DNA from 2 places in the Thalassospira sp. ABD4_177 genome. Region 1 is predicted to be linked to the other one. Evidence: predicted binding sites of a transcription regulator. Region 1 holds the regulator's gene; the other holds the start of a gene.

What was found. Region 1 encodes PhoB, which activates phosphate uptake and scavenging genes when phosphate is short. Its sites were predicted from a motif close to TNTCATAAAACTGTCA; they were not measured.
Region 2: a site for PhoB is predicted at 8,536-8,551, ahead of ACXAF0_RS15630 (alkaline phosphatase). Genes of this name have one in related genera too.

Annotation. Positions count from the first base shown of each region.
Region 1 is NZ_JBSWWO010000003.1:34,614-50,854, reverse strand. It holds gene moaE (molybdopterin synthase catalytic subunit MoaE) at 9-464, opposite strand; gene pgsA (CDP-diacylglycerol--glycerol-3-phosphate 3-phosphatidyltransferase) at 528-1,079, opposite strand; gene uvrC (excinuclease ABC subunit UvrC) at 1,245-3,182, opposite strand; gene folB (dihydroneopterin aldolase) at 3,660-4,085, opposite strand; gene ACXAF0_RS16180 (SDR family oxidoreductase) at 4,185-4,955, opposite strand; gene ACXAF0_RS16175 (calcium/sodium antiporter) at 5,289-6,251, opposite strand; gene ACXAF0_RS16170 (cation:proton antiporter domain-containing protein) at 6,524-8,272, shown strand; gene phoB (phosphate regulon transcriptional regulator PhoB) at 8,352-9,050, opposite strand; gene phoU (phosphate signaling complex protein PhoU) at 9,068-9,790, opposite strand; gene pstB (phosphate ABC transporter ATP-binding protein PstB) at 9,812-10,615, opposite strand; gene pstA (phosphate ABC transporter permease PstA) at 10,617-11,966, opposite strand; gene pstC (phosphate ABC transporter permease subunit PstC) at 11,959-13,338, opposite strand; gene ACXAF0_RS16140 (PstS family phosphate ABC transporter substrate-binding protein) at 13,474-14,508, opposite strand; gene ACXAF0_RS16135 (hypothetical protein) at 15,183-15,482, shown strand; gene glcF (glycolate oxidase subunit GlcF) at 15,589-16,241, opposite strand, start outside.
Region 2 is NZ_JBSWWO010000002.1:606,510-622,750, forward strand. It holds gene ACXAF0_RS15590 (aspartate kinase) at 382-1,602, opposite strand; gene ubiG (bifunctional 2-polyprenyl-6-hydroxyphenol methylase/3-demethylubiquinol 3-O-methyltransferase UbiG) at 1,984-2,742, shown strand; gene ACXAF0_RS15600 (DUF1178 family protein) at 2,759-3,193, opposite strand; gene ACXAF0_RS15605 (class I SAM-dependent methyltransferase) at 3,319-3,846, shown strand; gene ACXAF0_RS15610 (copper chaperone PCu(A)C) at 3,843-4,355, opposite strand; gene ACXAF0_RS15615 (FtsX-like permease family protein) at 4,395-5,705, opposite strand; gene ACXAF0_RS15620 (ABC transporter ATP-binding protein) at 5,702-6,382, opposite strand; gene ACXAF0_RS15625 (hypothetical protein) at 6,382-6,804, opposite strand; gene ACXAF0_RS15630 (alkaline phosphatase) at 6,920-8,404, opposite strand; gene ACXAF0_RS15635 (YHS domain-containing (seleno)protein) at 8,681-9,223, opposite strand; gene ACXAF0_RS15640 (VOC family protein) at 9,448-9,831, shown strand; gene ACXAF0_RS15645 (carbon-nitrogen hydrolase family protein) at 9,851-10,675, opposite strand; gene ACXAF0_RS15650 (GntR family transcriptional regulator) at 10,913-11,572, shown strand; gene ACXAF0_RS15655 (NAD(P)H-dependent oxidoreductase) at 11,709-13,046, shown strand; gene grxC (glutaredoxin 3) at 13,122-13,379, opposite strand; gene ACXAF0_RS15665 (ComF family protein) at 13,505-14,272, opposite strand; gene ACXAF0_RS15670 (LysR family transcriptional regulator) at 14,333-15,247, opposite strand; gene ACXAF0_RS15675 (glutathione S-transferase family protein) at 15,381-15,998, shown strand; gene ACXAF0_RS15680 (pyridoxamine 5'-phosphate oxidase family protein) at 16,025-16,241, shown strand, end outside.

The DNA of each region.
Region 1 (16,241 bases):
GGAAGCGGCTATTTCCAGCGGTCGGCATCGGCATCATCGGATGCCTTTGCCTCGACCCATTTATCACCGCCATCCGGGGTTTCTTCACGTTTCCAGAATGGGGCGCGGGTTTTCAGGAAATCCATGATGAAGTCGCAGGCCTCGAACGCAGCCCGGCGATGGGCGGACAGAACAATCACCAGAACAATACGTTCGCCGGGCAACATGCGGCCAAAGCGATGGACGATGCGGATGTCATCAAGCGGCCAGCGCGCCGCGGCCTCATCGGCGATCTTTTCCAGTTCGCGTTCGGTCATGCCCGGATAGTGATCCAGCGTCAGGGCAGAGACATTATCCCCACCGTGAATATCACGCACCAACCCGACAAAACTGACCGCCGCCCCGATATCGGTACGGCCATCGGCCAGAGCCGAAAGTTCGGCACCTGGGTCAAAATCATGTTGCTGAACAGAAACGCGTGACATTGTCGCCGTCCCGGATTGCGTGAAATGGGGTTCTGCCCTTGGGTCCCACCTTGGGATCCGGCCCTAGTCGAGATGCTTGAGGCCGGTGCGCAGATAAATATAGCCGGTCTGAACCGTGACGATCCCGGCAATCCACAGCAGGATATCACCAATCAGGATCGAGGGGATCATTTCGGGCGACGCATCGCCAACCAGAAGGAAGCCGATGGCCAGAATCTGTGCCGTGGTTTTCCATTTGGCAAGCACCGTGACCGGCAGCGGCACCTTGATCTCGGCCAGATGTTCGCGCAGGCCCGAAACCATGATTTCGCGGCACATGATGATCACCGCGGGCAATACCGCAAAACCGGAAATGCGTTCAAATGCCACCATCATCATCAGGGCCGCCGCCACCAGCAGCTTGTCGGCAATCGGATCAAGAAAACGACCAAGCGGGGAGACCACATTCATGCTGCGCGCCAGATAGCCGTCAAAGAAGTCCGTCACCCCGGCAAAAGCAAACAGGGCAAAGCCGATCCAGTTGCCAACCGGACCATTGATGTAAAACGACGCAATCAGCGCCGGAATTACGAATATGCGCGACATGGTCAGCAGATTGGGAATCTGGTTCTTCATAAACGGGGCCTGTTTGACGGATTTTATTGCGATGGCGTCACGGTTGTCGTCACGGCCCCGGGCACATCACCGCCCAAAGCCGCGCAATTATTAAAGGCTTGAGGCATATACCACAAGGGCTGCTTTCCCATTGTTCGCTATCGCAACATTCAGGCGCGAAAGTGATCACTTTCCTTCGTGGAAATGATCATAAATCTTTCGAGCGAGCGCAGCACTGATGCCATCGACGGCTTCAAGGTCGGCCAGACCGGCATCCGCCACCCCGCGGGCCGAGCCGAAGTGATGCAAAAGCGCCTTTTTGCGCGCACCGCCGACACCGGGTACCGAATCCAGAACGCTTTTGCCGATCTGCTTGGCGCGTTTGGCGCGATGGGTGCCAATTGCCCAACGGTGGGCTTCATCACGCAGGCGCTGAATGAAGTAAAGCACCGGATCCTTCATATCGAGACGCACCGGCGCCTTGCCGGGAATGTGCAGGACTTCCTTGCCGGCATTTCGATCCACCCCCTTGGCGACACCGACCAGCATGACGTCTTCGATGCCGAGATCTTCGAGCACTTCGCGCGCCACACCGAGCTGACCCAGACCCCCGTCAATCAGGCACAGATCCGGCCAGGTGCCGTTTTCACGGTCCGGGTCTTCTTTTTGCGCGCGGGCAAAGCGACGCGTTAAGACTTCGCGCATCATGGCAAAGTCATCACCCGGTGCGATATCGCCCTTGATGTTGAATTTGCGATAGGCGTTTTTCATGAAGCCCTCAGCCCCAGCGACAATCATGCCGCCGACCATATTGGTGCCTTGGGTGTGGGAGTTATCGTATACCTCGATCCGTTCGGGCGTGCTTTCGAGATCAAGCTTGTCGGCCAGATCTTCAAGCAGCTTGCGCTGGGTAGCACTTTCGGCCAGTCGGCGCCCCAGGGCATCCTTGGCATTGGTTAGGGCATGTTCGACCAGCTTGCGCTTGCCGCCGCGCTTGGGCACAAGCAATTCGATCTTGCGATTGTTATTTACGCCAAGTGCTGTTTCGACCAGTTCCTGGCCTTCGATCTCGTGCGAGAGAAAGACCTGCTTGGGGGCAGGTTTGTCGGCATAGAACTGTCCGACAAAGGCCGAGAGGATTTCCGGGATTTCGGCCGACTGTTCATGGCGCGGGAAGTAGGACCGGTTGCCATAGTTCGAGCCCGAGCGGAAGAAGAACACCTGCACGCAGCTTTGGCCGCCTTCCTGATGGAGCGCAATCACATCGGCCTCTTCGACACCTTCGAGGTTGATGTCCTGATGCGAGCGGATCTGGCTGAGCGCACGGATACGGTCGCGATACATCGCGGCCTGTTCGAACTCCATCTTTTCCGACGCATCCATCATGTCTGCTTCAAGCTGCTTGAGGATTTTCTGGCTGCGCCCGGTCAGGAAGTCCCGGCAAATATCAACAAGCCCGTCATACTCGGACTTGGAAATCCGATCGACACAGGGGGCAGCACAGCGTTTGATTTGATACAGCAGGCACGGGCGCGAACGGTTGGCAAACACACCATCGGTGCACGAACGCAGCAAAAAGGCACGTTGTAGATGGTTAATCGTATTGTTGACCGCCCAGGCCGAGGCAAAGGGACCAAAGCAACTGCCATCCTTGGCGCGTGCGCCACGATGTTTGACGATGCGCGGATAGTCGTGATCCTCGGTGATCAGGATATAGGGAAAGCTTTTATCATCACGCAGCAGGATGTTGTAGCGCGGTTTGAGCTTCTTGATCAGGTTGGATTCAAGAAGAAGGGCTTCGGCCTCTGTATGGGTGGTGATGATTTCCATCCGCACCGTCTGGGCCACCATGCGGGCAATGCGGATCGGCAACTGCATGATGCGGGTATAGGACACCACGCGTTTTTTAAGGTTCTTGGCCTTGCCGACATAGAGCACACGATCCTTGTCATCGATCATGCGATAGACGCCAGGCGACCCCGGCATGGTTTTCAGCGCATGCTTGATCGCCTCGACACCCCTTGCCGCCCCGCCTTCGGTTTTGTCACCATCAAGGGACAAACCGATTTCCCGTTTCGGGGCATCATCCCCGGTCGGGTTTTCGGGGGAAACTGGTGGCTTCATCAAGGCACTCCGCGATCACGTAAATATGGCGCTGTTCAACAGGGCAGCAACGGACTCTAAAATACATCCAAAGTTGTGACGATCGTCACTGGCAAACACGCTTTGGAACATAGCGGAAAAGATTAACATCGCAACTGCATCTCGGGGAATCGCCATGCCAAAAAAGATGTCCACCAAGTCTGTGGATAACTATGTGGGTAATAGGGGGGTGACTTCCTGCACCCCTTGAGAGTCTTAACGTTCTGTGAAGTGCCCATTTATTGAGCAAAACAGTTAAGTTGTTGATTTACTTCAATAAAAATACTGTCAACATGAAATCATTCGGTAATACAGTCGTAAAAATCGAATATTTTCCTTTGATTCACATTCGCCAGATGCTTGTGAATAAGCACAATCGCGATTCGGCCTAGAGGAATCATAGAGTCCCTTCGATTGCCGGCTCGGAAAAGTAAATTTTTTCGGGATCGTTTGCTGTAATCAGCGCGCGTTATTGTGGCGTTCGATTTCAACACCAACTGCCGTGACGTCTTCAAAAACGTCGAGCTTTTCAACTCTGACGATCACCTTGCGAACGCGCGGATCGGCAAGGCACATATCGGCGAGTTTTTCCCCAAGGGTTTCCACAAGATTGGTGTGACCGTCCTGGCAAATGCGACGGGTGCCGACAACCAGATCTTCGTAGCTGAGCACGGTGGTGATGTCGTCATTCTGAACACCGTCGCCTTCGAGCACTTCGAGATCAAGATTGATCCGAACGCGTTGCGGGGCTTCCTTTTCGTGTTCATACACCCCGATCGAGGTGTGAATGATCATGTCACGCACAAAGACACGGCGCAGGCTGCCCGCCAAGTCGGCAAAGGGCAGTGTCGTAATTTTGGCATCCTTTTTAAGGCCTGCGGTCATATTCCGGTCTTCCTTGTGCTGCTTTCTTGCGCGGTTCCAGCATCACCACGCACGTCCGGCCCGATGTTTGGCAGTGATTTATCCCATCACGACCGGGCATCATTCGTTGGGGGCATCGTCTTCGCCACTGGGCGCCCAATCAAGGTGCTGCCCGCCGTCAAGGGCTAACATTTGCCCGGTGATGGCCGGCGCGGCAAGGAAAAATCGAACCGCGTCGCAAATCTCTTGCGGGTTTGTCCCTATTTTCAGGGGTGTTTTCGCGCATTGCGCGTCGAAATCTTCCTGTGTTTGTCGGCTACTAGGCAGTGCCGGCCCCGGACCGATGGCATTGACCCGAATTTTTGGCGCCAATGCCAAGGAAAGTGTCTGGGTCAGGGTCCAAAGCCCGGCTTTTGACAATGTATAGGTCATGAAATGCGGGGTCAGATTCCAAACGCGCTGATCAATCAGGTTAATGATTGCCCCCTTGCAATCGTCTGGCAGGTGTTTGGCGAACTCTTGCGACAGGACAAAGGGCGCACGCAGATTGGTTTCCATATGCAGATCCCAGCTTTCGCGGGTCGCAGTCTTCACATCATCATATTCAAAGGTCGAGGCGTTATTGATCAGAACCCCGATCGGGCCAAGCTGGTCTTTGGCATCGGCCAGCAGACGATGGGCGTCTTCTTCGTTGGTCAGATCGGCGGAAACAACACAAGCGCGCCGGCCAAGATCGCGCACCTCGCCTGCCAGGGCTTCGGCGTCGCTGCGCGAATTATTGCAATGAAGGGCGATGTCATAGCCATCACGCGCAAGATCAAGGGTGACCGCCCGGCCGATGCGTTTTGCAGCACCAGTAATCAAAACCGACTTTGGAGACTGAGCTGTCATCGCTGCCTCGATCCTTGTCATGTGGTCCCGGTCTTATAACGGCTTCGCCGGAACCTGATTGAACTGATTAAAGCATATTGCGTCTAATCTGCTCCATTGTGTTTGTTTTTGGCGTGTCGTTTGGCAAGGCACAGCGTGCAGAGCGATGCGGTGCATCGGTCAAACGGTGTAACGCCGCGAAACGCCGCCAAAAACAAACCCTTCGGGCCGGGAGAACCTTCCGCCCCGCAGCGTCAAGCTCCTTGCACGTAGCCCCGCTACGTACTGCGGTCCTTTCCTCGCCGGACAGAAGGTTCTCTCCGGCAAAATGGGGCAGATTAGACGCAATATGCTTTATGCTACGACAAGTTGGAAGACATAGACCAGATAAGCAATCACGAATGCCACACCGGTGATGCGCGAAATCTTGCGCAGGGCATAGGCAACGCCCAGCAAACCCACCGTTACAGCCAGCATGATCCAGATATCGGAATTCATGATCTGCTCTGGCACCGGGATCGGCGCGATCAGTGAAACACCACCAATGATCACCAGCAGGTTCAAAAGGTTTGAGCCAAATACGTTGCCCAGCGCAACATCGGAATGCCCGCGGAAAGCAGCAACCACCGATGCAGCCAGTTCGGGCAAGGAGGTGCCGAACGCCACAAGGGTGAGGCCAATGACCGCCTCGGAGACGCCAAATTGACGGGCCACCGTTACCCCGCCTTCAACCAGCCAGTCCGCACCAAGCATCAGACCGACAATGCCGATCACGGTCGCAATGATCGGCTTGGTCCAGCCTTTGGGCTTTTCACCGATTTCATCGACTTCTTCTTCATGCAGGTGGCTGGCTTCGCTGGGTGAATTTTTGTCATGCTTGTAGGTGAAGTACCAGATCGCGGCCAACACACAGAGCATGATCGCCCCAGCCCAGCGTTCGATCACACCAAACATGCACAAACCAATGAACAGCAAAGTGCCAAGCAACATGGTGCCCCCGTCGCGCACAACCGTCACACGCGACGCCGCGACAGGTTTGAGCAATGCGACCGCCCCGAGAATAAGCAGGATATTGGCAATGTTGGAGCCAACAACGTTGCCCATGGCGATATCGGCCGTGCCCTTAAGGGACGCATTCAGCGAAACGACAAATTCCGGCGCCGATGTCCCGGCGGCGACAATTGTCAGACCGACAATGACTTTGGAAACGCCGAGCAAAAGTGCGAGACCAACCGCCCCCCTTACGATGAATTCACCACCTGCTGTCAGTAAAACAAGACCTGCGATGATCTGAAGATAGGGGATAAGTTGTTCCAAAATGTCTGCTCGTTTGAAAAGCGATTAAACCGGCCTTTTGTCAGGCCCGCGGAAGATGGCATTTGGCAAGCCGAATGGCAAGTCATCAGGATGTGACATTGTGCGCACGCAAACGTTTAAGCACATCACGGCGCGCCAGAACCGGATGCTGCGACAGGGGTGTGAATTTTTCACATGCGTCAAATTTACCCACGACTGGCAGGGTTATTTTCGTTATCCTGTTAATCTCGTTATTTTCAGATATTTAACCGCCTGCCGGATCGATTTTCGCCATGCATCACAGCGTTCTGTTCGAGCTGTTCCTTATTCTGACTGCCGCGATCATTGCGGTTCCGATTGCGCACAAGCTTCGTGCGAATTCGATTATCGGATTTCTGATTGGTGGTTTCTTTATCGGACCGTTCGGCTTTGGCCTGATTTCCGAACGCGAAGACATTTCAACTGTTGCCGAACTTGGCGTTGTCTTCCTGCTGTTCATGATCGGGTTGGAGCTTTCGCGTGATCGCCTGCGGGTTATTGGCGGACGCTTTGCCGGGCTTGGTGTTTTGCAGATTGTGGTGTCGATGGCAGCCCTTTTGGGGCTTCTGGTGGCGATGGAGTATGCGCTGCCCACGGCGCTTGTCATTGCCGGTGCGCTTGCGCTTTCATCGACTGCGATCATCCTAAAACAGCTTTCTGACGACCGGCAGCTCAATACCCGGTTTGGCCGTGCCGCCCTTGCCATCCTGTTGCTACAAGACGTGGCGGTTGGCCCGTTCCTGATCATGGTGCAGGCGGCAGGCAATGCCGGAACGGAAACCAGCCCGTGGATGAGCATACTGCTTGGTTTCGGGTCGGTTGCGTTGCTGTTGCTGGTTGGGCGTTATGTCTTGCCGCGACTGTTTCGCTATATCGCGTCGCTTAAAAACCCGGAACTGTTTGCCATTGGCACATTGTTTGTCGTGCTGGCGGCCAGCACCCTTACCGAAGTTTCCGGTCTTTCGATGGCGCTGGGGGCCTTCATTGCAGGCGTGATGCTGGCCGAAACCGAATTCCGCCATCAGATCGAAGCCGATATCTCGCCGTTCCGTGGGGTGTTCCTGTCGCTGTTCTTCATGTCGGTGGGCATGTCGGTCAATGCCGACGTGGTTTATAACCAGTTCGGCACCATCGTCATGTGGCTTGTCTTGTTGCTCGCCATCAAGACGGCGGTTCTGTTCGGACTGGCGCGTGCCATGCGGTTTGAAACCGGTCTCGCGATCCGGGTCGCGATGAGCCTCGCGGCGGGTGGTGAATTTGCCTTTGTGATGTTTGCCCTGGCGGCCCAGAACGGGGCGGTGCCGCTTGATATTGCGGCGATGCTGATCCCGGTGGTGGCGATTTCCATGGCCCTGACCCCGACCCTGATCAGCCTTGGTCACAAGATCGAGGAAAAGCTCCATCCCAAGGAAGAAGACCAGCTTGGCAAGATCGCCGAAGAGTCCGAGGGCATTCAGCAGCATGTTCTGGTGATCGGCAGCGGGCGCGTTGGCCGGGTTCTGGCGCGGTTGCTTAAAACCCGGAACATCCCGTTCCTGGTGCTTGATAGTGACGCCCAGCAGGTTTCGCGTGGCCGGGCCGAAGGCCTACCAGTTTACTTTGCCGACGGGTCAAGACCGGAAACCTTCCGGGCGGCACATACCGACGAAGCAAAAATTGCGGTTGTTGCCATGGGGAACCCGCATGCGACGGAGAAGACGGTTGCGCTGTTGCGCCAGCATTATCCGCATCTGAAGATTTTTGCCCGTGCGCAGGACATCACCCATATCGGGCCGCTGTCACGCCATGGCGCGGATGCCGCCATCCCGGAGGTACTTGAAACCGGCTTGCGGTTATCGGATCACGTTCTGGCCGCCTGCGAGGTGCCGCAGGAAGATATCGATGCCGAAATCGCCAAATTCCGCCGGGCCGATATGCTGTTGATGAACGAACTGGCGCCGCGCACACAGCGAAAACAGAGAAGTTCCGAGGAAACCGACAAACCGGCCGAGGACACCCCGTAAAGCCATTCCGGATTTAAAACAAAAACCCCCGCTGCGCATCGCAACGGGGGTTTTTCATTGGATCGCGTGTCAAAACGGCTTAGGCCGCGGTTTCGGAATCCAGCGCATAACCGGCCGCACGGACGGTGCGGATGATATCGCGGGTGCCTTTGACGTCATTGAGTGCCTTGCGCAGGCGACGGATATGAACGTCAACAGTGCGGGTTTCGACATAGATGTTCGGGCCCCAGACCGCATTCAGCAACTGTTCGCGCGAGAAAACCCGTCCCGGATGTTCAAGGAAATAGCGCAGCAGACGGAATTCCGTCGGGCCAAGATGGATCGCCTTGCCATTGCGGCTGACACGGTGAGCGGCGAGATCCATTTCGATGTCGGAATAGATCAACTGCCCCTGTGGTTGCGCCGGACCGGACCGACGCAGAAGCGCCCGGATACGGGCCAGCAGCTCGCCAATGGCAAACGGTTTGGTGACATAGTCATCCGCGCCGGTATCAAGGCCGCGAATACGGTCGCCTTCTTCGCCGCGTGCGGTGACCATGATCACCGGAAGATCCCGGCTTTCGGGCTTGCGGCGGATCTGGCGGCAGACCTCGATCCCCGACATGACGGGCAACATCCAGTCGAGCAAAACCAGATCGACATGGGTTTCTGCCATGATTTTCAACGCTTCGTCACCGTCTCCGGCTTCGACGACCTGCATCCCCTCGCGTTCGAGGTTGTAGCGCAACATGGTTACGATTGCAGCTTCGTCCTCGACGATAAGAACCGTTGGGTCCATCTTCCTATGCTCCAGTGTCACTCATTCGGTTCGACAACAGCGAAGTTCGCTGCGTCGTTTTTTGGCCGGTCAACACCCGGCAGGTCCTCGCCCTTGATCCGGTAATAGATCGTTTCGGCGATGTTGGTGGCGTGGTCGCCAATACGTTCGATGTTCTTGGCAATGAACAACAGATGGGTCGACGCGGTGATGTTGCGCGGATCTTCCATCATGTAGGTCAGCAATTCGCGGAACAGCGAATTGTACATATCGTCCACTTCCTGATCGCGTTCCCAGACACGGTGGGCCTTGTCGGCATCGCCTTCGATATAGGCGTCCAGGACATCCTTGATGATTTCCTGGGCCAGCTTGGCCATGTTCGGGATCGCCTGAACCGGGCGGATCGGCGGGATCTGGTTCAGGACCTGGGCGCGTTTGGCGATGTTTTTGGCCAAATCACCAATGCGTTCGAGATCGTTCGACAGCTTGAGCGCGGTCACGACCTGACGCAGGTCATCTGCCATCGGCTGACGGAGCGCCAGCAGACGAACGGCAAAGTCCTGGACTTCCTGTTCGAGAACGTCGATGCGCTGATCGGACAGGATGACTTTTTCGGCCAGCTCGGAATCGCGTTTGACGATCGAGCGGATCGACGAAATAAGCTGGCTTTCGGCAAGCCCGCCCATTTGCGAGATGATGTTGTTCAGACGGGTCAGTTCCTCGTCGAACGAACTTACGATATGGGTATGATCTTCAGCCATTTATGCGTACTCCTGGCTCACTTAACCGAAGCGGCCGGTAATGTAACCCTTGGTGCGTTCGTCCTTCGGGTTGGTAAAGATTTGATCGGTTTCGCCGACTTCGACCAGCTTGCCCAGGTGGAAGAACGCGGTGCGCTGTGACACACGGGCAGCCTGCTGCATGGAGTGGGTCACGATCACGATCGTGTAGTTCGAGCGCAGCTCGTCAATCAGTTCCTCGACCTTGGCGGTCGCGATCGGATCAAGCGCCGAGCACGGCTCATCCATCAGGATGACTTCCGGGCTGACGGCAACCGCACGGGCGATGCACAGGCGCTGCTGCTGACCACCGGAAAGACCGGTTGCCGGCGACTGCAGGCGATCTTTGACTTCCTTGAGAAGGCCGGCACGTTCAAGCGAGGTCATGACGATTTCGTCAAGCTCGTCACGCGAATTGACCAGACCATGAATGCGCGGGCCATAGGCCACGTTGTCATAGATCGATTTCGGGAACGGGTTCGGTTTCTGGAACACCATGCCGATGCGCGCGCGCAGCTGAACCACGTCGATGCGCTTGTCATAAATGTCGCGGCCATCAAGGGTGACTTCGCCTTTGATGGTGACACCGTCGATGGTGTCATTCATGCGGTTCAGGCAGCGCAGGAAGGTGGATTTACCACAGCCCGACGGGCCAATCAGCGAGGTAACCTGCTTTTCGGCAATATCAAGGTTGACCTCATAGAGAGCCTGATTATCGCTATAGAAAAGATCAAGGTTACGCGCGGTCATTTTCGGTTTTTCGACCGACGGCTCTGCCGTCATTGCGCTCTGGGATACAGCAGCCATTTTACCACTTCCGTTCAAATTTTTTGCGCAGATACACAGCCAGTCCATTCATCAGGACAAGGAATGCCAGCAACACCATAATCGCTGCCGAGGTTTTCTCGACAAAGGCACGTTCCGGGCTGTCCGCCCACAGATAGATCTGGACCGGCAGAACCGTTGCCGGGTCAAGTGCCCCGCCCGGGATATCAACAATAAAGGCGACCATCCCGATCATCAGAAGCGGTGCGGTTTCACCCAGTGCCTGGGCCATGCCAATGATCGTGCCGGTCAGAATGCCCGGCATTGCCAGCGGCAAAACATGATGGGTCACGGTCTGAACCGGGGATGCGCCCAAGCCAAGGGCGGCCTGGCGGATCGACGGCGGCACCGCCTTGATCGCAGCCCGCGAGGCAATAATGATCGTCGGAAGCGTCATCAGGGCCAGCGTCAAACCACCAACAACCGGCGCCGAACGCGGCAGATGCATGACATTAAGGTACACCTCAAGACCGAGCAGACCAAAGACGATGGACGGGACAGCGGCCAGGTTGTTGATGTTGACTTCAACAATCTGGGTGAAGCGGTTCTTCGGTGCGAACTCTTCCAGGTAAACCGCAGCAAGAACCCCAATCGGGAAGGACAATGCCAGGGTGACAAGCAGGGTATAGAACGAGCCAACAGCCGCCCCCCAGATGCCAGCCAGTTCCGGCTCGCGGGAGTCACCACTGGTGAAGAAGCGGGTGTGGAACTGTTTTTCCACCGCACCGGCTTCGACCAGTTCGTTATACCAGCCGACTTCCTGATCGTTGAGGCGACGGTCGCCTTCATCGACGGTCGGATCGATATAGCCCTTGTTGAGCATATCGAAATCATCACCCGAGATCAGCCAGATGGTGCGCGTCTGCCCGATCAGGCTCGGATTTTCGAGAACCCGTTCACGCAGATCATAAGAGGCACCACCCGAAACGATGCCATACAGGTTGCGTTTCTCGCTGCGAGACGTCACGTCCGGGAAGCGTTCGCGCAGGGACTGTTTGATCAGACCGTCAAAGTTTGCCCGCCCGATCACGTCCGGATCGCCGGTCCCGTCCGGGTCGATCACGGCCGGGTCGAAGGTGACTTCGAGCTGGACATAGGTCTGGTAAAAGGCGCTGTAGCCTTTCGAGCCGATCGAGAATGCCAGAACGAACAGGGCCAGAAGCGCGATACCGATCGCAGCAAGGCCATACATTTTAAAGCGGCGTTCAGCAGCGTAGCGTTTTTTGATGTTGCGGGCGATTTTCGGGCTGTCCCAGTCAACCGGCTTGCGCAGATTGTCAGAGATCACCTTGGCCGCAGCTCTGTCTTCCATAAGAGATGCCATATCAGTCATATTTCTCGCGATACTTCTGAACAACCTTAAGGGCAAATACGTTCAAGCCCAAGGTGACAAGGAAAAGAACCAGCCCCAACGCAAAGGCCGAGAGGGTTTTGGCACTGTCAAACTCCTGGTCACCGACCAGAAGGGTCACGATCTGCACGGTTACGGTTGTTACAGCCTGAAGCGGGTTTGCCGTCATGTTCGCCGCAAGACCGGCCGCCATCACAACAATCATGGTTTCACCAATCGCACGCGACACCGCGAGCAGAACTGCGCCGACAATCCCGGGCAAAGCCGCCGGGAAGATCACGTTACGAATGGTTTCGGATTTGGTTGCGCCCAGCCCATAAGAGCCATCGCGCAAGGATTTCGGCACCTGCGACATCACGTCATCAGACAGCGAGGAGACGAACGGAATGATCATGACACCCATGACGAGGCCCGCTGCCAACGCACTTTCCGAGCTGACATCAAGACCAAGCAGCGCGCCATTGTCGCGCAGGAAGGGTGCAACGGTCAGGGCTGCGAAGAAGCCGTACACAACGGTCGGCACACCGGCCAGAATTTCAAGTGCAGGTTTGGCCACCGCACGGAATTTCGGGGAGGCATATTCGCCCATATAGATCGCCGAGAACAGGCCGATCGGCACGGCAACACACATCGCGATCAGGGTGATCAGCAAAGTACCGACAAAGAGCGGGATCGCCCCAAAGGCGCCTTCGGATGCAACCTGGTCGGCGCGGATCGCGGTTTGCGGGCTCCATTCCAGACCAAAGATAAATTCGAGCGGATTGACCTTGGTGAAGAAATGCAGCGCTTCGAACAGAAGCGAGAAAACGATACCAACCGTTGAGAGGATGGCAATCGCCGAGCAGGCAATCATCATCCAGCGCGCGATGCGTTCAATATTGTTACGCGCGCGCATTTCCTTTTCGATCTTGCGATACGACATCGCAAGACCCAGGGTCGCCGCCGAAAGGACCAGAACAACAAGTGCCGCATTGGCGATCGTCTGCAGGTTGCCAAGCCGACGACCGGCGTCGACGATTTCCGGCGAAACAGACAAATGCTGGCCATTGCCCGCAGCAATCAGTGAAATACTGTTCAGTGCGAGCGACAGACGTCCGGAGTCATTGAGAATTTCAGCAGGCAGGTCGGAAACGATCAGCGCTTCGATCACCGAGCCCTGGAACATGTACCAGATCAAAAGCAGAAACAGCGCGGGAAGTCCGCACCATGCTGCTGTGTACGCCCCGTAATGTGCCGGCAACGAGTGAAGATTGCTGTGTCGGCCGCCCGAGATGGCGACAGCCCGCTGGCGCCCAAAATAAAAGGACAGCGCACAAAGTGCGGCAATCGCGAGCAACAGGAAAGACAGGGACATTATGTTAGATCCGTTCGCCAGATGAGCCTGCAGAAATCAGTTCGTGAGGCCAATAGGACAGAAACTATATATAAACCAAGGCAGAAAACAAAGAAACCGGTGGCAGAACGCTCTGCCACCGGTTGAAAGATCGCGTTACATGCTCAGCGGCGAAAGGTTCATCGCTGCATTGCGGACTGCTTCACGCTCAGCTGCATCCATCGGGATGAGGCCACGGTCAGCAAGGTAACCTTCGTCACCAAATGCTTTCTCGGCGGTGAATTCAGCCAGGTATTCTTTGATGCCCGGGATGGTGCCAACGTGCGCGTTCTTCACGTAGAAGTACAGCGAACGGGAAACCGGGTAATCGCCAGCAGAGATTGCTTCGAAGGTCGGAGCAACACCAGCAATCATGGAGCCCTGGAGCTTGTCACCATTCTGGTCAAGGAAGGAGAAGCCGAAGATGCCAAGCGCATCGTGGTTGGCTTCGAGTTTCTGAACGATCAGGTTGTCGTTCTCGCCAGCCTCAACGTAGCCACCGTCTTCACGAACGCCAGCGCAAACTGCGTCGAACTGGTCTTCGTTGGTTTCTTCAAGAGCAGCGATAACCGGGAAGCTTTCGCAAGCTTCTTCGAGTACCAGCTCGGTGAAGGCATCACGGGTACCGGAGGTCGGCGGCGGGCCGAGAACTTCGATTTTAACATCCGGCAGGCTCGGATCGATTTCTGCCCAGGTGCTGTACGGGTTGTCGATCAGCGACTGGCCGTCTTTGGACGGAACGGTTTTAGCGAGAGCAAGGAAGATCTGCTCTTTGGTCAGGTCGAGCTGCGGGGCAGCGTTGGAGTTCGACAGAACGATACCGTCGTAACCAACTTTAACTTCGGTAACTTCCGAAATGCCGTTAGCAGCACATTTTTCAACTTCGGACTTCTTGATGCGACGCGAAGCGTTGGTGATGTCCGGATGCTGTTCGCCTACACCGGCGCAGAACAGCTTCAGACCACCGCCAGAACCGGTCGATTCAATAACCGGCGTTTTGAAAGAGGTGGTTTTACCGAATTCTTCTGCAACTGCGGTTGCAAACGGGAAGACGGTGGACGAACCAACGATACGAATCTGGTCGCGTGCTTCGGCAGCGCCAGCAACGGCAACGCTCATAAGCGCCGCAACAGCAAGAGTCTTCTTCATCATAAATTCCCCAATGGTTGTTCCACTTCGGAACGGTGCAACGATCTGCGAGGCGGACTCTACCGCTGGGTGCTTACGGTATTGTGTCGCTTTTGTTAACGTTATGTGACAACGTATCAGAGCAGTAAAAACCGCTGTTTCGTCTATGTAAAATCAATGACTTAGCCGTTTTTCATGCGCACCTGAAAACACTGAATTTTCATTCCAACACGCAAATTCGGCCCACTGTTACGTCGGACTGTCACAAAAACTGTAACAATTGCCCGATCGGGCCATTTTGGGCCTGCTGAATGCCGTGAATTGGCGATATTTCCCAGCAAGTACTTTACATAAGCGCCATTCCACGCAACTGTTGCTTGGGGTCCAAACTCATTCACATGACCGGCCCGGCAACTGATATGAGAGAAAAAGCTAGGAAAAGCCCGCAGAGCGGGGTGATCCCCGGTCAAGGGATTTGACGCAGAGGCTTTCTCTCATATCAGTTGTCCTTCGGATCACCCGGATTTGCACGGGCTACTTTGTCGCAAAACCTTGAAAGATATAAATCTTCCTGTGGTTTCGCTCCGCATATCCGCACAAATCCGGGAGACCGGGACGATTATGTGAATGAGTTTAGACCCCAGAGGGACCAAAAAACGCCGCGCCAAATTCTCGCGCAGGCAAAACAGGAGCAAGATATGAGCAACGCCTCACTCGACGAGATTCAGGAACTGATCCAAAAGCTGTCTGGCGAACTGGGCGACATGTCCGAAGCCGCATCGCGCCATATTGATGATCTTCATGTCGCGGTGAACAATGTGGCATCCCACGTTCTCGCCATCGAAGCGGTTCTGACCCAGGTCGCGCAGAAAGTTGATATCGATGAGGCCGCAGCCGTTCAGTGGATTCGCGACAAGACCGCGGCCTATGCTGAAGACAGCAGCGAAAGCTCGGCCGCTGAGGGCATTGTGAAAAGCCTGCTTGGCAACGAAGAATAAGCCGCCATCTGGCGCACCATCCGAAAAGGATGGTCAGGAATCAAAAGGACGGCAGAGGTTATCCCCTGCCGTCCTTTTTGTTTTAGCTGTTTGAAGCGACGGTGGCCTAGCCCGCCAATTCGGTCGCCTTCATGCGGTCGCGCAGTTTTTCGGGCACCGGACCGCCCGCCGCCCAATCAAGCAGCTGAACGGTATGGAGCACCTTGAGCTCATCGGTTTCGATCTGCACCATGCAGCCGATATTGCCCGTCGCCACCAGATCGGGCTCGGTCGCCCGGATATTACCGCGTTTGCGTTCCTGAAGCTGGCCGGCGATTTCCGGCTGGAGCAAGTTATAGACCCCGGCCGAACCACAGCACAGATGGCCTTCGGCGATTTCAGCGACCTCAAAGCCAGCCTGCTTGAGAAGATCGCGCGGCGGTCGGGTGATCTTCTGACCATGCTGCATCGAACAGGCGGAATGATAGGCCACTCGTGGATTCCCATGCGTCGCCCCGGCAAAGACAGCGCCGTCAATATCAAGGCCAGCGAGATATTCGGTGATATCCTTGGCAAGCCCGGAGACGGTTGCGGCCTTGTCGGCATAGGCCGGGTCATGGCGCAGCATATGGCCGTAATCCTTGATCGTCGTGCCACAGCCCGATGCGGTGATGACGATGGCATCAAGCCCGTCACCCGCAAGTTCGGCGGTCCAGGCATCAATGTTGCCCTTGGCCTGGGCATGCGATTGCTCTTCCTTGCCCATGTGATGGACAAGCG
Region 2 (16,241 bases), on a different contig from region 1:
GGTGGTTCCCTGCCATTTCATTACAAAGGCCGAAACACATCGTTCCAGCCAGAGCATGTTACCTTAAATCTGTTCCACTTTGCCGGAGGCATTCTTCCGTCCTGCAAGGAAAGGTATGAAGAGCGTAGCGGGACTACGCTCGAAAACCTTGACGCTGCGGGGCGGAAGAATGTCCCGGCCCGAAGGGTTTGATTTTGGCGACGTCCGGCTACGTTACACCACTTGAACGATGCGCCGCATCGCTCTGCGTACTGTGCCTTGCCAGACGATACGCCAAAAAAAAACAAAGTGAAGCACATTTAAGGTAACATGCTCTACTATGTAGTATTACAGGTAATTTAACAGTGACTTAATCGTATAGGATTAGCCAACCTGTTGACCTTATTCAGCATCCAGACCGTATGCCGTGTGCAGGGCACGGACGGCAAGTTCGGTATATTCCTCGGCGATCAGCACGCTGACCTTGATTTCCGAGGTCGAGATGACCTGAATATTGATACCTTTCTCCGCAAGGGTTTCAAACATCTTGCGGGCAACGCCCACGTGGGAACGCATGCCCACACCGATGATCGACACCTTGGTGACATCAGACGTGCTGAGCAGCTCCTGATAGGCGATCTGCTCTTTGTTCTTTTCGATCACCTGAAGCGCACGCTGGAATTCACCACGCGGAACGGTAAAGGTCATGTCCGTGCTTTTGCCGTCTTCAGAGACGTTCTGCACGATCATGTCGACATTGATATTCGCATCAGCCAACGGGCTGAAGATTGAAGCGGCAATACCCGGTTTGTCTGCGACTTTAACCAAGGTGATCTTGGCTTCATCACGGCTATAGGCAATTCCGCTGACGACTTCCTGTTCCACGATTTCGTCCTCGTCTACAACAAGTGTTCCTTCTGCTTCGCTAAAGGTGGAGCGGACCTGCACCCGAACGCGATGGTTCATCGCCATCTCGACAGAACGGGTTTGCAGAACCTTTGCTCCAAGCGAAGCCAGTTCCAGCATTTCTTCGTAGGTAATTTTTTCGATCTTGCGCGCCTTGGGCACGATGCGCGGATCGGTGGTGTAAACACCATCGACATCGGTATAGATGTCACAACGATCCGCATCGAGGGCCGCTGCAAGCGCCACCGCCGACGTATCCGATCCACCACGACCAAGCGTAGTAATCCGGTTATCAGGTGCGATCCCCTGGAAACCGGCGACACAAACGACTTCGCCGCCATCCATGCGCTTATCAAGCTCGGTGGTATCGATTTCCTGAATGCGGGCCTTGGCGTGGGCGCCATCGGTCTTGATCGGGATCTGCCAGCCAAGCCAGGAGCGCGCAGGCACATCCATGCTTTGCAGCGCCATCGCCAGAAGTCCGACAGTCACCTGCTCGCCCGACGATACGATCACGTCATATTCACGTGCATCATACATCGGCGAAACTTCCTGCGCCCAGCCAACCAGTTCGTTGGTCTTGCCCGACATGGCCGAGACAACAACAGCAACCTGATTGCCGGCATCGACTTCGGATTTCACCCGGCGCGCGACATTCTTGATTTTATCAACATCGGCGACCGACGTGCCGCCAAATTTCATGACAATACGGGCCATGAAGTATCCCCGCTATGCTCGCCGTCCATCGGCTGTCCGAACGTGACGGCATGTGATCCGGTCTTAGTCCAGGATAGCATGCCGCACTCGCAGCGCTTTCCCTGATCCAAGCGGCGTTATCAATACTGCCATAATTCACATGAAACAAGCGTCAAGGATGCCGATAAATTGCGCAAACGCGATTTTTTTGGCCCGAAAATGTCCCAAATCACCCAAACACAGCAAATCGCATCGCATATCCTGCGAAAACTACCCAATATCCCTGAGCGCGGAACGATCTTTCCGGGGTGCGATTTGACAGCTCGGTATTGCCTTGCCGGGCGCGCGCGCGTAAACAGAGCATCATACAGCTAAAGTGTTTTACGCCTTCGGAGCCACACCATGTCGGACGCATCCGCACAAACCAGCCGCACTGCCAATGCCGATGAAATCGCACGTTTTTCTGCGATGTCCGAAAAGTGGTGGGATCCGAACGGCGTGATGAAGCCGCTGCACAAGTTCAATCCGGTGCGCCTGCAAATCCTGCGTGACAATATCTGCGCCCATCTGGGCCGCGACCCGGAAACCATCGAACCGCTCAAAGGCATCGAAATCATCGATATCGGCTGTGGTGCGGGCCTTCTGTCAGAACCGCTTGCCCGCATGGGCGCCCGAATGACCTCGATCGATGCATCGGAAAGCAATATCGAAGTCGCCAAAATTCATGTTGCGCAATCCGGTCTTGAAATCGACTATCGCTGCTGCACGCCGGAAATGCTGGCCGATGAAGGCAAACAGTTCGACATCGTCCTGAACATGGAAGTGATTGAGCATGTCGATGATCCGCAATTCTTCATGCAGGCCTGCGCATCGGTTCTTAAGCCGGGTGGTCTGATGTTTGTCGCCACACTGAACCGCACAATCAAGTCACTGGCACTGGCCAAGATCGGTGCGGAATACATTCTGCGCTGGCTGCCGGCCGGGACCCACGACTGGCGCAAGTTTGTGAAGCCGTCGGAAATGTCGGGATATCTGCGTGGTGCGGGTCTTGATCTTTGCGATATCACGGGTGTGGCATACAACCCGATCAACGATACCTGGTCGCAAGCCCCGCGTGATCTTGATGTGAATTATATGGTGATCGCCCAAAAGCCCGACTGAGCAGGAAAACGCCTGATCAGTTCTTTTTGGTCTCGTCATCCCAGGGCAGCGCCATGACATCGATGCCTTCATCGACCAGTTCGGTGGTTTCCTCGATCGAGGCCTGACCATAGATGCCACGTTTTTCGGTTTCACCGTAATGGATTTTGCGGGCTTCTTCGGCGAACTTGTTGCCGACATTTTCGTAATTGCTTTCGACCTGTTTGCGGATTTCGGCTATCGCGGCCTGGGTGGCTTCGGCAATGGCTTTTTGTTGCTGCTTTTCGGCTGCGACTTCTTTTTGGCGTGACGTGCGCAGACGCGGCGCCATCAAGGCCTTGCCAACATTCGATGTGCCACATACCGGGCAGGACAAATCACCGCTTTCGGCCTGCGCCTCATAGGTCGCGCCGTCCTTGAACCAACCTTCAAATTCGTGATCATGTTCGCATTTAAGCTGGAATAGAATCATGATGGTACTTGTATAAGCCGAACCTGCCGCAAAACGATAAGCATATCATATAGACATGATATGGCCCGCCTTGGCACAAATCGCCAGTCCACGGGCGTCACACTGAATAAACAAGATTTACAAAAATGTCATCCCAATTGCCATCAAACTGGATCACACAGCATTGCCCCGCCTCAACCCCATCACGCAATCAGGCGCTTGATCTGGCATGCGGCAAGGGACGGCACAGTTTCTGGTTGGCGGATCAGGGATGGCAGGTCACCGCACCTGATCGCAACCTTTCCCAAACAGATACCAACGCCAACCCGGAAATCAACTGGTTGAAAGCTGACCTTGAAACGGGTCACTGGCCCTTGGGCGACCAGCAGTTTGATCTGATCGTTGTCGCCAATTACCTGCACCGGCCGTTATTTGCCCGCCTGCGTGATGCCGTCCGCCCAGACGGCACCCTGATCTATGAAACCTTCATGGTCGGGAACGAGGTTTATGGGCGCCCAAGATCGCCGGACTTTCTGCTGCGCCCCGGCGAGTTGAAGGCGCAATTTGGCGATTGGAAGGTGATCGCCAGTCAGGAAGGCGTGGTGCATGCCCCCGCCACTGGCGATCCAAAGGCGTGTCGACAGTCTATCGTTGTCCGCAAACCGGAAGCTTAATGTTGATGGCCAGCATGACTGTGCTGATGGGCGTCTGCTTCTTCAATCTCAACCTCGATTTCGATTTCCTCACCGTCGCTTAGGACATGCATATCGAAATGCCCACCATGCTCCAGCGATTGCTTTAGGCCAGTAAGTTTGAAGGCCAGTGCTTCCGGGGCCAAATCCATCTCGGCACCGGCGGGCACGATCAGGTCCCCAATCGGGACATAGACGCCATCACCAGACTGCATCTGAAAACCGACCACTGAAACATCATTGGCGATATCGGCTTCGGCCCCCGTGATCACCACGTCCTTGTCACTGGTGTTCTTGATTTCCATAAAGACAAGCGCATCATGACCAGATGTTTCACGGCTCCAGGCATGGATAAAACGAAGTGAGCTGCTTTCAGAAACATGATGCTCTTCGTGCTCATGTTCATGCTCATGGTCATCATGTTTGTGATCATCGGCAAATGCAGGCGTCGTTACCAACATCGCAGCAGCAATCAGCAGGGCCGTTTTCATTTCGATTTCTCCATTATCAAATTAAAGCGTGCCGCAACATCACCCGCGCAGGCCCGCAATCACGGAACGTTTCATGGTCAAAAGGGCTGGCAGAAGGGCCAGAACCGAGGTCAGACTGATAAACCCGGCGACGATATGAATTTCTGGCCAATCAAGTGTCGCCTGCACCAGAATATCGGTGCGCGCTGTGATCGCCTGGGAAATCCCCCAACTTGCCAACACGCCAAGGCCAAGCCCCGATGCCGCACCAATCACAATCAGGAAAACCGCGTAACTCCAGGTCAGCGCAAAGACGAACCTGCCCGGCGCCCCAAGGGCACGCAGCAGGGCAAGACGACGTGACAGCAATCGGGTCAGCATCATCAAACCGGCCAGAACACTGGCTGTGACAAGAACCTGCGTGATGACGGCGAGAACCGACATCAACTGACGCACATCGCCCATCAATGCATGTAGCCGGGCCAAAATGGCGCCCGGGAAAAAGGCCATCGTTTCGTCGTTGTTAAAGGTGGCCTGCAATCCATAGGTCGATCCCAGTGAATCGGCGCGCACCAGAACGGCTGGCGTTCCCGGGAAATAAGCCGGATCAAACGGCGGGCCAACAACGCCATCCCATTGCGGATCATGGCCAACCGCAAGACCATGCACACCCCAAACGGCTTCAACCGGCACCAGAATGGCCCGATCCCAAGGTGTTCCGGTCAACGGCATCTTGCCGGTGATGGTGTAATTGGCGCCGCGATGTGCATCATCTTCGGCCGCGTCCCCGACCCCGTGGGCCGGCGAAAACTGATCACCAACCGACAAAGACACGCGCGCCCCCACAATCGCCTCATCCTCGTTGGCAAACATCCGGCCGACAGACAGGTTTTCGCTCAGGTGCTTAACAAATTGCGGCGTGGTACCGACAACAGGCGCGTCTTTCCAGCTATCACCAAAGGCGATCGGCGCCACCAGCTGGGCACGGGGATGGCTTTCAATTGCGTGATAGGTTTCCCCGTCAATCAGCGGCATGTCGGATGCCTGCAAATAGACCGCGGCCAGCATGGCGGTGATTTCACTGCCCGGTGCGGCAACGATCAAATCAAACTTGTCGGCTGCGCGTGCCGTGCCCTGACGAAGCCCGCGTTCTTGTGCGATCAGACCGACGCCGATCCCGACTGATACCGCAATCAAGGCGACAAAAACGATGCTTAGCCAAACCTGCTGACGCACAAGCGCAATCAAAAGCGGTCGGATTTCAAAGCCCCGCAGAACAACCGCGCCCAAAGCAATTGCCGGCAACAACAGTACCAAGCCAATCAATCCGTCCTGCACAGCGACCGGCAGGTCGTACCAGAATGCCATCATGCTGCGCTGTCCTGTATTCTGCCATCCACGATATCAATCACCCGATCGGCTTGCGCATGCATCGCCGGGTCATGTGTCACCGCGATCAGGGTATGGCCATGATCGCGCGCAAGACGCATCAGATCATCGGCCAGCCGATCCGCATGCTCCCGATCCAGGCTTGCGGTCGGCTCATCGGCCAGAACAATCGCCGGGTCTGCCGCAAGGGCACGGGCAACCGCTATCCGTTGGCGCTCCCCACCGGAATAGGTCCCCGAAATGCGATGTTCACCGGCAGACAGCCCAAGCTTTTCAAGCTGTGCTGTTCCGGTATTGCGAATGTCTGCCCGACGCTGTTTGGGCGCATAAAGGGCAGCGATACTGGCATTGCCAAAGGCGCTTAGTTCTTCGAACAACAAGTGGTCCTGAAAAACAAACCCCACCTGATCACGGCGAAAGGCTGCGCGTGCAGGGTCGTTCATGTCCGAAAGAACCTGATCCCCCCAAACAACCTGACCCGTCGTAATCGGCAGGATGCCCGATATGGCATACAGGAATGTCGACTTGCCCGCACCTGACGGCCCGCGAACAGCCACCGCGGTTCCGGGTTCAATCGACAATGTTGGAATTTCAAGAAGGGTGCGACCGCCCTCACCCGATACGGTCAGCCCTTCGATCCGAAGCGGTAAGCCAGCCATCAAACCAGCTCGAAGGTTGATTTTTCAAGGCGCACCCGGCTGACAAACCCGGTCTCCGGATCCTTGTATCCGCCAAGCGACAAAACCCCGGAAACCGAAATGCGCCGGTTAAACGGTACGACGCGAAAGACGCGCTGGGTATAAACCGCCATGATGTCATCGGGCCATTCCGCCTCGGTCTCGCAGAACGGGCAAACAGCCATCGGACGTTTGGTCAGGACGAAAAAGGTACTGTCAGCCTTAAGCGGCGGGGCCATAAAGCCGTTTACCGTGATGCGTTCGCCTTGCAGTTCTTCGGCAAGCGGGGTGAAGCTTTGGTCTTTTTCGTAAAAATCACGCATCCGAAGTGCATCCTCGGCCCGAAGCAGGGTCGGTGTTGCCATAAAAGCAGCCCCAAGGGCGATGAACTGACGTCTTTGCATGATCATGTCCTGTTGGTATCTCCGGCCACGGCAGACCGGTCTTACTTCAATCCGGGTAAATGGCGGAAAGGGCCAAGAATGGCCCTTTCCTTAAACCCTTGCGACAGGTGCCAACTTAGTTGGCGGTCGCGGCATGGTGCATCACATGGAAGATAACGTTCTGTTCGATCGTCCCTTCCAGAAGATGCGCCCACGGGCCTTTTGCATAAACAGCAACGTCTTCACCCGAATGGGTTTCAGACGATTTCGGGATCAGCGCCTGCTGGAGGTATTCCAGATCAACAGCCTGTTCCTGGGTTACTTCCGGACGACCACCGTAATAGTTGCCATCTGCCTGTTTGGTCAGAACCGAACCGGCACCGTTCAGGTAACCTGCAACGGTGTAAGGCTTGCCATCATCGGCCAGAAGCGGCTCGCCGGTGTTTTCGGTTTTGTCGTTGCTGATATCCATGCAAAGGCCAAGGATATCGGAACCACGGCCGCAATAGCCGTTAAAGGCAATCGCATGTTCGTGGTCGGCGGTGACAACGATCAGGGTGTCTTCATCGTTGGTCAGTTCATCGGCAATCGCGATGGCTTCCTGGAAGGCAACGCCGTCACGAACGGTACGTGCAAGGTTACCGGCATGGTTTGCGTGGTCGACACGGCCCGCTTCGATCTGCAGGAAGAAACCGTTCTGATTGTTTGACAGCGACTTGATGGCCATTTCGGTCATCTGTGCCAGCGACGGCTCATCCGCACGGTCGGCTTCGTATTTCATGTGGCTGTCTTCAAACAGACCAATGATCGGCTTGCCCGACAGTTCCAGCTTGCCTGCGGTTTCATCGTTCCAGGCATACTGAACACCGGCGTCTTTCAGCTCGGCAATCAGGTCCTTACCATCTTTGCGGCGACCTTTGCCACCCTCGTCGGTCTGTGCTTCTTCAGAAACGAAGAAACGACGACCGCCACCCATTGCCAGATCAACGGTGCCGTCTTTCATTTTGGCAACCAGCTGCTGGGCGATGTCGGTCTGCTGGGTGCAGCCTTCCGGAACGCTGCCTTCCCAGTTACGGTCGGCCGAGTTGGAGTATGCCGATGCCGGGGTGGCGTGGGTGATACGTGCAGTCGAAATGATACCAACCGACTTGCCCTTGGCAGCCAGGATATCTGAAATCGAGGCCAGCTCGTTACCGGCAACGGTCGAGCAATCGCCACGGACAACATTGGCATTCACACCAAGAACACCCGCCTTGGTTTTAACACCAGACATCATGGCGGTACCGGTACCGGCACTGTCCGGGGTCTGCGCGTTGGTGTTGTATGTTTTCACCAGTGCCAGATACGGGAATGTTTCGTGCGGTCCAACGAACTCGTCACCATAACCACCTGCCTGCTGGCCTGCGAAAAGGCGGGTCGCATAGTTGGTGCCAACACCGTTACCATCGGCGATCAGGATGATCACGTTTTTGGCGCGGTTAGTAATCGGCTGTTTGGCGATTTCCTGCTGGATACGATCCTGAGCAGCGGTGAACCACTCGTTATTTGCCTGCGGAATTTCCTGCGCAGTCGCAGCCGTTGCAACCATGGTTGCAGCCAGCGCGAGAATTGACGGCTTCATGAGAACTTCTCCATTTCAATGCATATGCAGCGACAAGCCCATTTGCCCCTGCAGCCCAACTGCATTCCCCCCTACGGAAAGCAGGTAATGACAGCGGGGAATAGTTTTCTCGCGCAGGTGGAAAAGTCCAAAGACGGTTTGATGACAGTTGATGTTCAAATGAACATAAGTGGCTGTGACGCTGGGAAAACCTGATCGTCAAAGCAAGCCCCCCTGACATGCAAACACCCCGGCAGGTTAACCTGACCGGGGTGCTTGGTTGGGGCGCAGAATGTCTTATTTGATCGGGGCTGCCATGTCATAGGTGCCGTCATTATCGTTAATCGCCATCCAGCTTTTATCCGATGCCGACTTGGCTTCGAGTCCCGTCCAGTTGCCTTCGGCCGTATCGATAAATCCGTCGATATCTTCATTCCAGAAAACGACCACGGCTGGCGTGATGTTCAGATAAAGCTGCCCATCGACAATTCGCCACAGGTTCGGATTGGCAGGTACCTTGCCGCCCTTGGCGATGCCGTATGCGCAGTGCCCGTCATAAGCCGGGGCATATTTGGCCGGGTCGGCCAGAAACATGTCGCGATTTTCCTCGGACGCGAACGCCCAGGTCGCACCGTTATAGTCTGCTGTGATATCTGCGCGGCCCGGAACGGCGTGGGGTTGGGTCATGCCGACATCCTTTTGCGCCAGACTGAAATAGGCGACCGCATCATATCCGCTGATGGCATAGCCGGTTTCATCAACATATTGCTCGCCAGCAATCGCAGCACCCGAAAGGCCGAACAAAACCGCTGATCCGATTAAAAACTGCTTGAACATCATCCTTGGTTCTCCGGTTGAAAATCCCTGATGCCCCAACTGTGCCCGGACAAGCTCAAAAAGCGAAATGACGTTGCGACACTGTTTCGTGAGCACGCGTGAGGATGCGACAAACACCATCATGCTTCCTATATGAAGCAAAGGGAATTGGCCCTTGACCTTAACCATTGTTGAGGAATTACGACGAAGGGAAACTAGAGACAATTCCACAAGAACAAGGAAACGCCATGAGTGCTGCATTTCTCGAACATGTGAATTTCACCGTCGCCGATCCGGTCAAAACCGCCGCCAACCTGTGCAAATGGTTTGGCTGGCATATCCGCTGGCAGGGCCCGGCCATTCATGACGGGCTGACCTATCATGTTGGCAATGATGACAGCTATGTCGCGATTTATGCCCTTGGCACGCCCAAAAACGGGCAGGAAAATTCCTATGCCACGATTGGCGGGCTGAACCATCTCGGCATTGTCGTTGAGGATTTGGACGCGACCGAAGAACGCATCAAGGCGGACGGCATCGAGACCTTTAACCATGCCGATTACGAGCCCGGCCGCCGGTTCTATTTCCGTGATGAAAATGACATCGAATTCGAAGTGGTCAGTTACGCCTGACCACTTCGATCCATCCTCATCAACAGGGCTTGTATTCCCGATCATTGCCAAGCGATGGCACCATCCGGCGGATTTCCTCAACACGCGCGAGATCAATCTCGGCGGTAACAAAACCCGGATCGGTGCCACCATCGGCCAAAACCTGCCCCCACGGATCAATGATGAGCGAATGGCCAAACGTCTGGCGATCGCCGGGATGATCGCCGCACTGGGCGGCGGCAATCACAAAGCAACCATTTTCAATCGCGCGCGCCTTCAAAAGCGTGTGCCAATGCGCCTGCCCGGTTGTGCGGGTAAAGGCCGCCGGGATGCTGAGTATCTGCGCACCGGCCTTGGCGTAATCGCGAAACAGATGCGGGAAACGCACGTCATAGCAAATCGAAATCCCGATCTTGCCAAATTCGGTCTCGGCCAGGCGGGCGCTATCGCCGGGTCGGAAGGTCTTGCTTTCGCGGTAGCTTTCCCCATTGGCAAGATCGACATCAAACATATGGATCTTGTCATAGGATGTGATGACCTTGCCATCCGGACCAATCACGAAACAGCGGTTCGCCACCCGGTCCTCACCCGGCACTTTGACATGCAACGATCCGACAATCAGAGTGGCTTTCAGCTCCTCTGCCAGATCGCAGAAGAAAACCAGACCGGGATGCTCATCCTCGGGAAAGGCTGCGGCACGGACATTTGATCCGCCAAACGACATCATCGACACGTTTTCGGGAAAGGCGATCAGTCTGGCCCCGGCTGCACGTGCATCGCGGGCATAGGTTGCCGCTCGCGCAAGGTTATCAGACATCACATCGCGTGAATTGACCTGAACGCAGGCCGCAATGAAACGGGTCATGACGCAGTCTCCTTTTTATCGTTATCCATTGTCATGATGGGCACGACATCCCGCCCCGGCAATAGACAATTGGGATAGCCGGTCGCGATTTATCAAGGGATGCACGACCTTGGTTGCATTCCCCTGCCCCCATCAAAACCCAAAGATCACGATGCGTGCGTTTCCCGTCCTGATTCAACTCTTTCCAAACCTGAAATTAGTGTATACAGTATTCCGTACACCTAACGAGGATCGAAGATGGAACCTCTTTCCGGCCGAAAAAGTCTGACTGACGAAGTGCATGACCGCCTGGTTGATGCCTTGTGTTCTGGTGCTCTCCCTCCCGGAACGCCGTTGCGTCAGGGAGCCCTTGCCGAGGAACTCAATGTCTCGCGGCAACCCGTGTTGCAAGCTCTGGGGTTGCTGCGTCGTGACGGACTGGTCGAACCGATGGGTCGGCGCGGATATCGCGTTGCACCTGTGGACGGCGATCTGGTGCGTCACGTTTATGACCTGCGAGAAGCGTTTGACGGGCTTGCGGCCCGTCTTGCAGCAGAATCCATGGCATCGGATCGGGAATCGGCTTTGCGGGCTGCCATCCAACAGGGACACCACGCTCTGGGCAGCGGCGACACCGCAGAACTTGTTGCAGCCGACGTCGCATTTCATCAAACGATCTACCGTTTGTCGGGCAATCCCCTATTGCCCGAAGCATCCGCCGCAGTCTGGCTTCAGATCAGACGCGTGATGCATGCCTATCTCCAGATCGGTTACCCCCGTGATCCGATCTGGACCGAACATCAGGCCATCGCCGATGCAATCTGTGTCGGCGATGGTCCTCTTGCCGAGAAACTGGCGCGTGATCATGGGCGCAATGCACGTGATCGTCTGATTTCCTGCATGGAAAAGCCAAGCTGACCTCCCCTCGCTGCCACCAACAGCCCCCTCGCACCACCAAATCTGCTATAACGATACCAACTGCGAACGCTCCAACGTGCGCACAAAAGGCGGAACCATAAAAGAACGATAAAATTCCTGTCCGGGAGGAATTCCAATGAACCTTGATACAAAGCTGCGCCAGCGCGCAGATGATGGCAACCCCGTGCGGGTTGGCATCATCGGTGCCGGCAAATTCGGCTCGATGTTTTTAAGTCAGGCCGGGCATCATCCAGGCTATCACGTTCTGGGCATTGCCGATCTGAGTATTGACCGCGCCAAGACGGCCTTGCGCCGTGTGGGCTGGTCTGATGATCAGTTTGCCGCCAAGGACAGCGCATCGGCCTATCGCGATGGCACCACCTGGATTACCGAGGATGCCGATGCCCTGATTGCCGCTGACGGGCTTGAAGTCATCATTGATGCCACCGGAAGCCCCGCAGCCGGCATTCGCTTTGCCCTTAAGGCTATCGAACATGGTCGCCACATCGTCATGGTCAATGTCGAGGCCGATGTTCTTGCCGGTCCCCTGCTTGCCAAACGGGCCGAGGCCGCCGGTCTTGTCTATTCCATGGCTTATGGCGATCAACCGGCTTTGATTTCGGAAATGGTTGATTGGGCACGTGCAATCGGTTTGCCTGTGACCTGTGCTGGCAAGGGCACGAAATACCTTCCGATTTACCATCATGTCACGCCCGATGATGTCTGGCATCACTATGGCCTGACACCCGAACAGGCCCAGGCAGGCGGTATGAACCCGCAGATTTTCAATAGCTTCCTTGATGGCACCAAATCCGCCATTGAAATGGCGGCCGTGTCGAATGCCTGCGATCTGGTCCCACAGGATTGCGGGCTGCAATTCCCGGCTTGCGGAGTGGATGACTTGCCGCGTCTTTTATGTCCGCGAGAAAGTGGCGGGATCCTTGACCGCAAAGGCACGGTCGAGGTGGTTTCAAGCCTTGAACGCGATACCCGCCCGGTCTTTCGCGATCTGCGCTGGGGCGTTTACGTGACGTTTGAGGCCCCCAGCGACTATGTCGCACGTTGCTTTAACGAATATGGCCTGCTGACCGATCCAAGCGGTCAATATTCCACCATGTACAAGCCCTATCACCTGATCGGTTTGGAGCTTGGCATTTCAGTCGCATCCGCCGCCCTGCGAGGAGAAGCCACCGGCACATCGCGCGCATGGTCGGGCGATGCGGTCGCGACCGCCAAGCGTGATCTCAAAGCCGGTGAAATGCTCGATGGTGAAGGTGGCTATACGGTCTATGGCAAACTGACACCGGCCCAGACCTCCAAGGCGAACAATGCCCTGCCGATTGGGCTCGCCCATCACCTCAAGATCAAGCGTCCGGTGGCGATGGATCAGACTCTCACCTGGGATGATGTCGAGTTTGATATCAAGGACCCGGCAATTGCATTCCGCAAGGAAATGGAAGCCACTTTCAGCTGATCCCCCAATCATCAGACCAAAGAAAAACCCCGGCCAGATTGGCCGGGGTTTTGTATGACAATCGCCGTTATGCGATCAGGCAGAAAGCTTGCCTTCAAGCTTGTCCGCCGCTTCGAGCGCCATCAGCTCGTCACAGCCGCCAATATGTTCGTCATTGATGAAGATCTGCGGCACGGTGTGCTTGCCATTGGCGCGATCCATCATTTCCTTTTTACGACGCGGTTCCATCATCACGTCGATCAGCTGGTATTTAGCACCCTTTTCTTCCAGCAGCTTGCGCGCACGCTTGCAATACGGGCACCATTCGGTGGCATACACTTCAACTTTTGCCATGTGGCATACATCCTTTCTTGGGCAACCGATCATCGCTGATGCCCCGAAACATCGGGTTCGCCGCGTCTGATACGGTTAGGGATTTCATTCAGATGAGCGGTATATAACAGAAATCTTGCAGCACGTCATCGCACGACACGTGCAACTGTGATCACAGATACGTGCATGGCGCCTGATCGCTTCAGCGCCCGGACACAGGCATTGGCGGTTGCCCCGGTGGTCAGCACATCATCGATCAACACAACCCGCGCCCCGGCAAGGTTGCATTTGATGGCACGCAGTTCATCCACGTCAAAGGCCCCGCCAACTTCGCGCTTGCGTGACGATGGCCCCAGACCGCCAAGACTTCGGGTATTGCGCGCCCGCCGTAATACCAGCCCATCCCATGGCACACCGGTCATACGCGACAGCTTTGCTGCCAAAAGCCCCGACTGATTATAGCGCCGTTTGAGCAACCGTTTGCGATGTAGCGGCACCGGCACGATCAGATCAGCCTGATCCCAAATGCCCGTGCCCGCCTGAAAGAGCCAGCGCGCCAAAAGCGGCGTCAGATCGCCACGGTCGGCATGCTTGAACCGCAAAAGATAATCCCGGCTGTGATCATCATAAACCAGGGCTGCCCGGGCCTGATCAAAGGCCGGTTTCTTTTGCAGGCAATTGCCACACAACATCTGGCCGACTTCATCGGAATTACCGAGTGTGTTAGCGCTATCATCAAGCTCGAACGGATAACCGCAGCAGGCACATTGCGGGGCCGAGATAAATCTTAACCCCGCCCAGCAATCAGCACAGACCGCATGGGTCGTATCGGTCACATCGCCACACCCCCCGCAACGCGGCGGCAGAATGGCGTTGATGCCAATACTTGCAACAGTGCGCACCCATTCGATCATCTGCAATACGACCCACGATCACCTCAAGGAAGGCACACCATAACACACGCAAGGATTGAATTACCCGAATTCAAATAACGGATTGCCCCGCAAGGTATCAACCGCCAGATCGATAAACGCCCGCACCTTTGCCGGGGCATTGCGGCCTTCGGAATGCACCAGATGGATCGGCACCGGGTCGGGGGCATAATCATCAAGCACAGAGCAAAGCTGACCCGACGCAATATGGGGGGCTGCCTGATAGGATAGAATGCGGGTAATCCCCCAACCATCAATGGCCGCATTACGTGCGGCCTCAATCGAATTGGTTTCCCAGCGGGCATTTGGCGAAAACTGCACCATCTTGCCTCCTGCACGTGTCGGCTTGAATTGCCAGTCAAGCCGTGCAGAGGAACCGGTTGTCGATATGATTTTGTGATCAGATAGATCAGCGGGCGTTTTCGGCCAGCCCTGATCCACCAGATAAACCGGTGACGCACAAACAAGCGGTTGCACCTGCCCGACCTTGATCGCGGTGAGCGATGAGTCAGAAAGGTGGCCAATTCGCACGGCAAGGTCGATGCCTTCTTCTGCGATATTGACGAAACGATCAAAAAGCAGAAGACGTGCGCGTATGTCAGGATATTGATCCAGATACTGACCAACAACTGGTGCGACATGCATCTGCCCGAACTGAACCGGTGCGGTGATGGTCAGCATTCCGCTTGGCTTGGCATAAGCCCCACCTGCTGCAGCTTCGGCTTCCTGCAGATCGGCAAGCAGCCGCTTGCAGTCAGTGTAATAGCGCGCACCGGTTTCCGTCAGTGTCACAGACCGAGTTGTACGGATTAAAAGCCGCGCGCCTATCATGTCCTCAAGAAAGGCAACGGCCCTTGTGACAGCTGGTGGACTTTGTCGCAACTCCCGGGCTGCAGCGGCAAAGCTGCGTGCTTCGACCACATGCACAAAGACATTCATCGCCTGAAAACGATCCATCACACAGCCCTTAACCATTCCATTTAGTGGAATAGTAAATTCCAAACAAAGATAATTCTATCCCCAAAAAGAAACAATCATACTACATCGTCGCGTTCATCCCATTTGAACGCCCCAAACGGAGGACGTCTTAATGAAACTGCATTATTTTTCACTTTCCGGACACGCCCATCGCGCTCATTTGTTCCTGAGCCTTCTTGGCATTGATCACGAGATCATCAATGTCGATTTTGCCAATGGCGCAAATAGATCCCCTGAATTTCTTAAACTGAACCCATTCGGTCAGGTTCCTGTTCTTGAAGACGGGGATTTTGTCATCTCTGATTCCATCGCGATCATGGTTTATGCTGCAAAAAAAGTCGGGGCCACCGAATGGCTTCCTGAAACCCCCGAAGATGCGGCAAAAGTTCAGCAGTGGCTTTCGGTCGCAGCGGGTCAGATCGCTTATGGCCCCTGCGCTGCACGTCTTCTAACGGTATTCGATGTTCCATTTGATGCAGACGAAGTGATCGAGCGTGCACATGGCATCCTAAAATTGATCGAGGATCGACTGTCGGCGAATGACTGGATCGCACTTGCACACCCGACTGTCGCCGATATCGCGCTTTACAGCTATATCGCTAACGCGCCAGAAGGCAATGTCGACCTTTCCGCGTATGCGAATGTACGCCGCTGGTTGACTCGCATCGAGGCATTACCGGGTTTTGTTCCGTTTGAACAGACGAACGCCGGACTTCGCGTCGCTTCATGACACACCATCACGAATTGTGACAGACCATGATGATGGATTGGGCCGGTCATTTACGTCATTTCACCCTTTTCGCGACCTTTGCAAACCACACAGACCGGCCCATCAGAATTTTTATGCTAAGCAGGCCCAAAATGAACACGCCCGTCATAACATCATCCACATTTGCGTCAGAAGATAACGAGGAAGGCCCCTGGCACCAGGGCGAAATCCGTATGCAGGAACTGGCCGGTGTGCGAGAAGAAA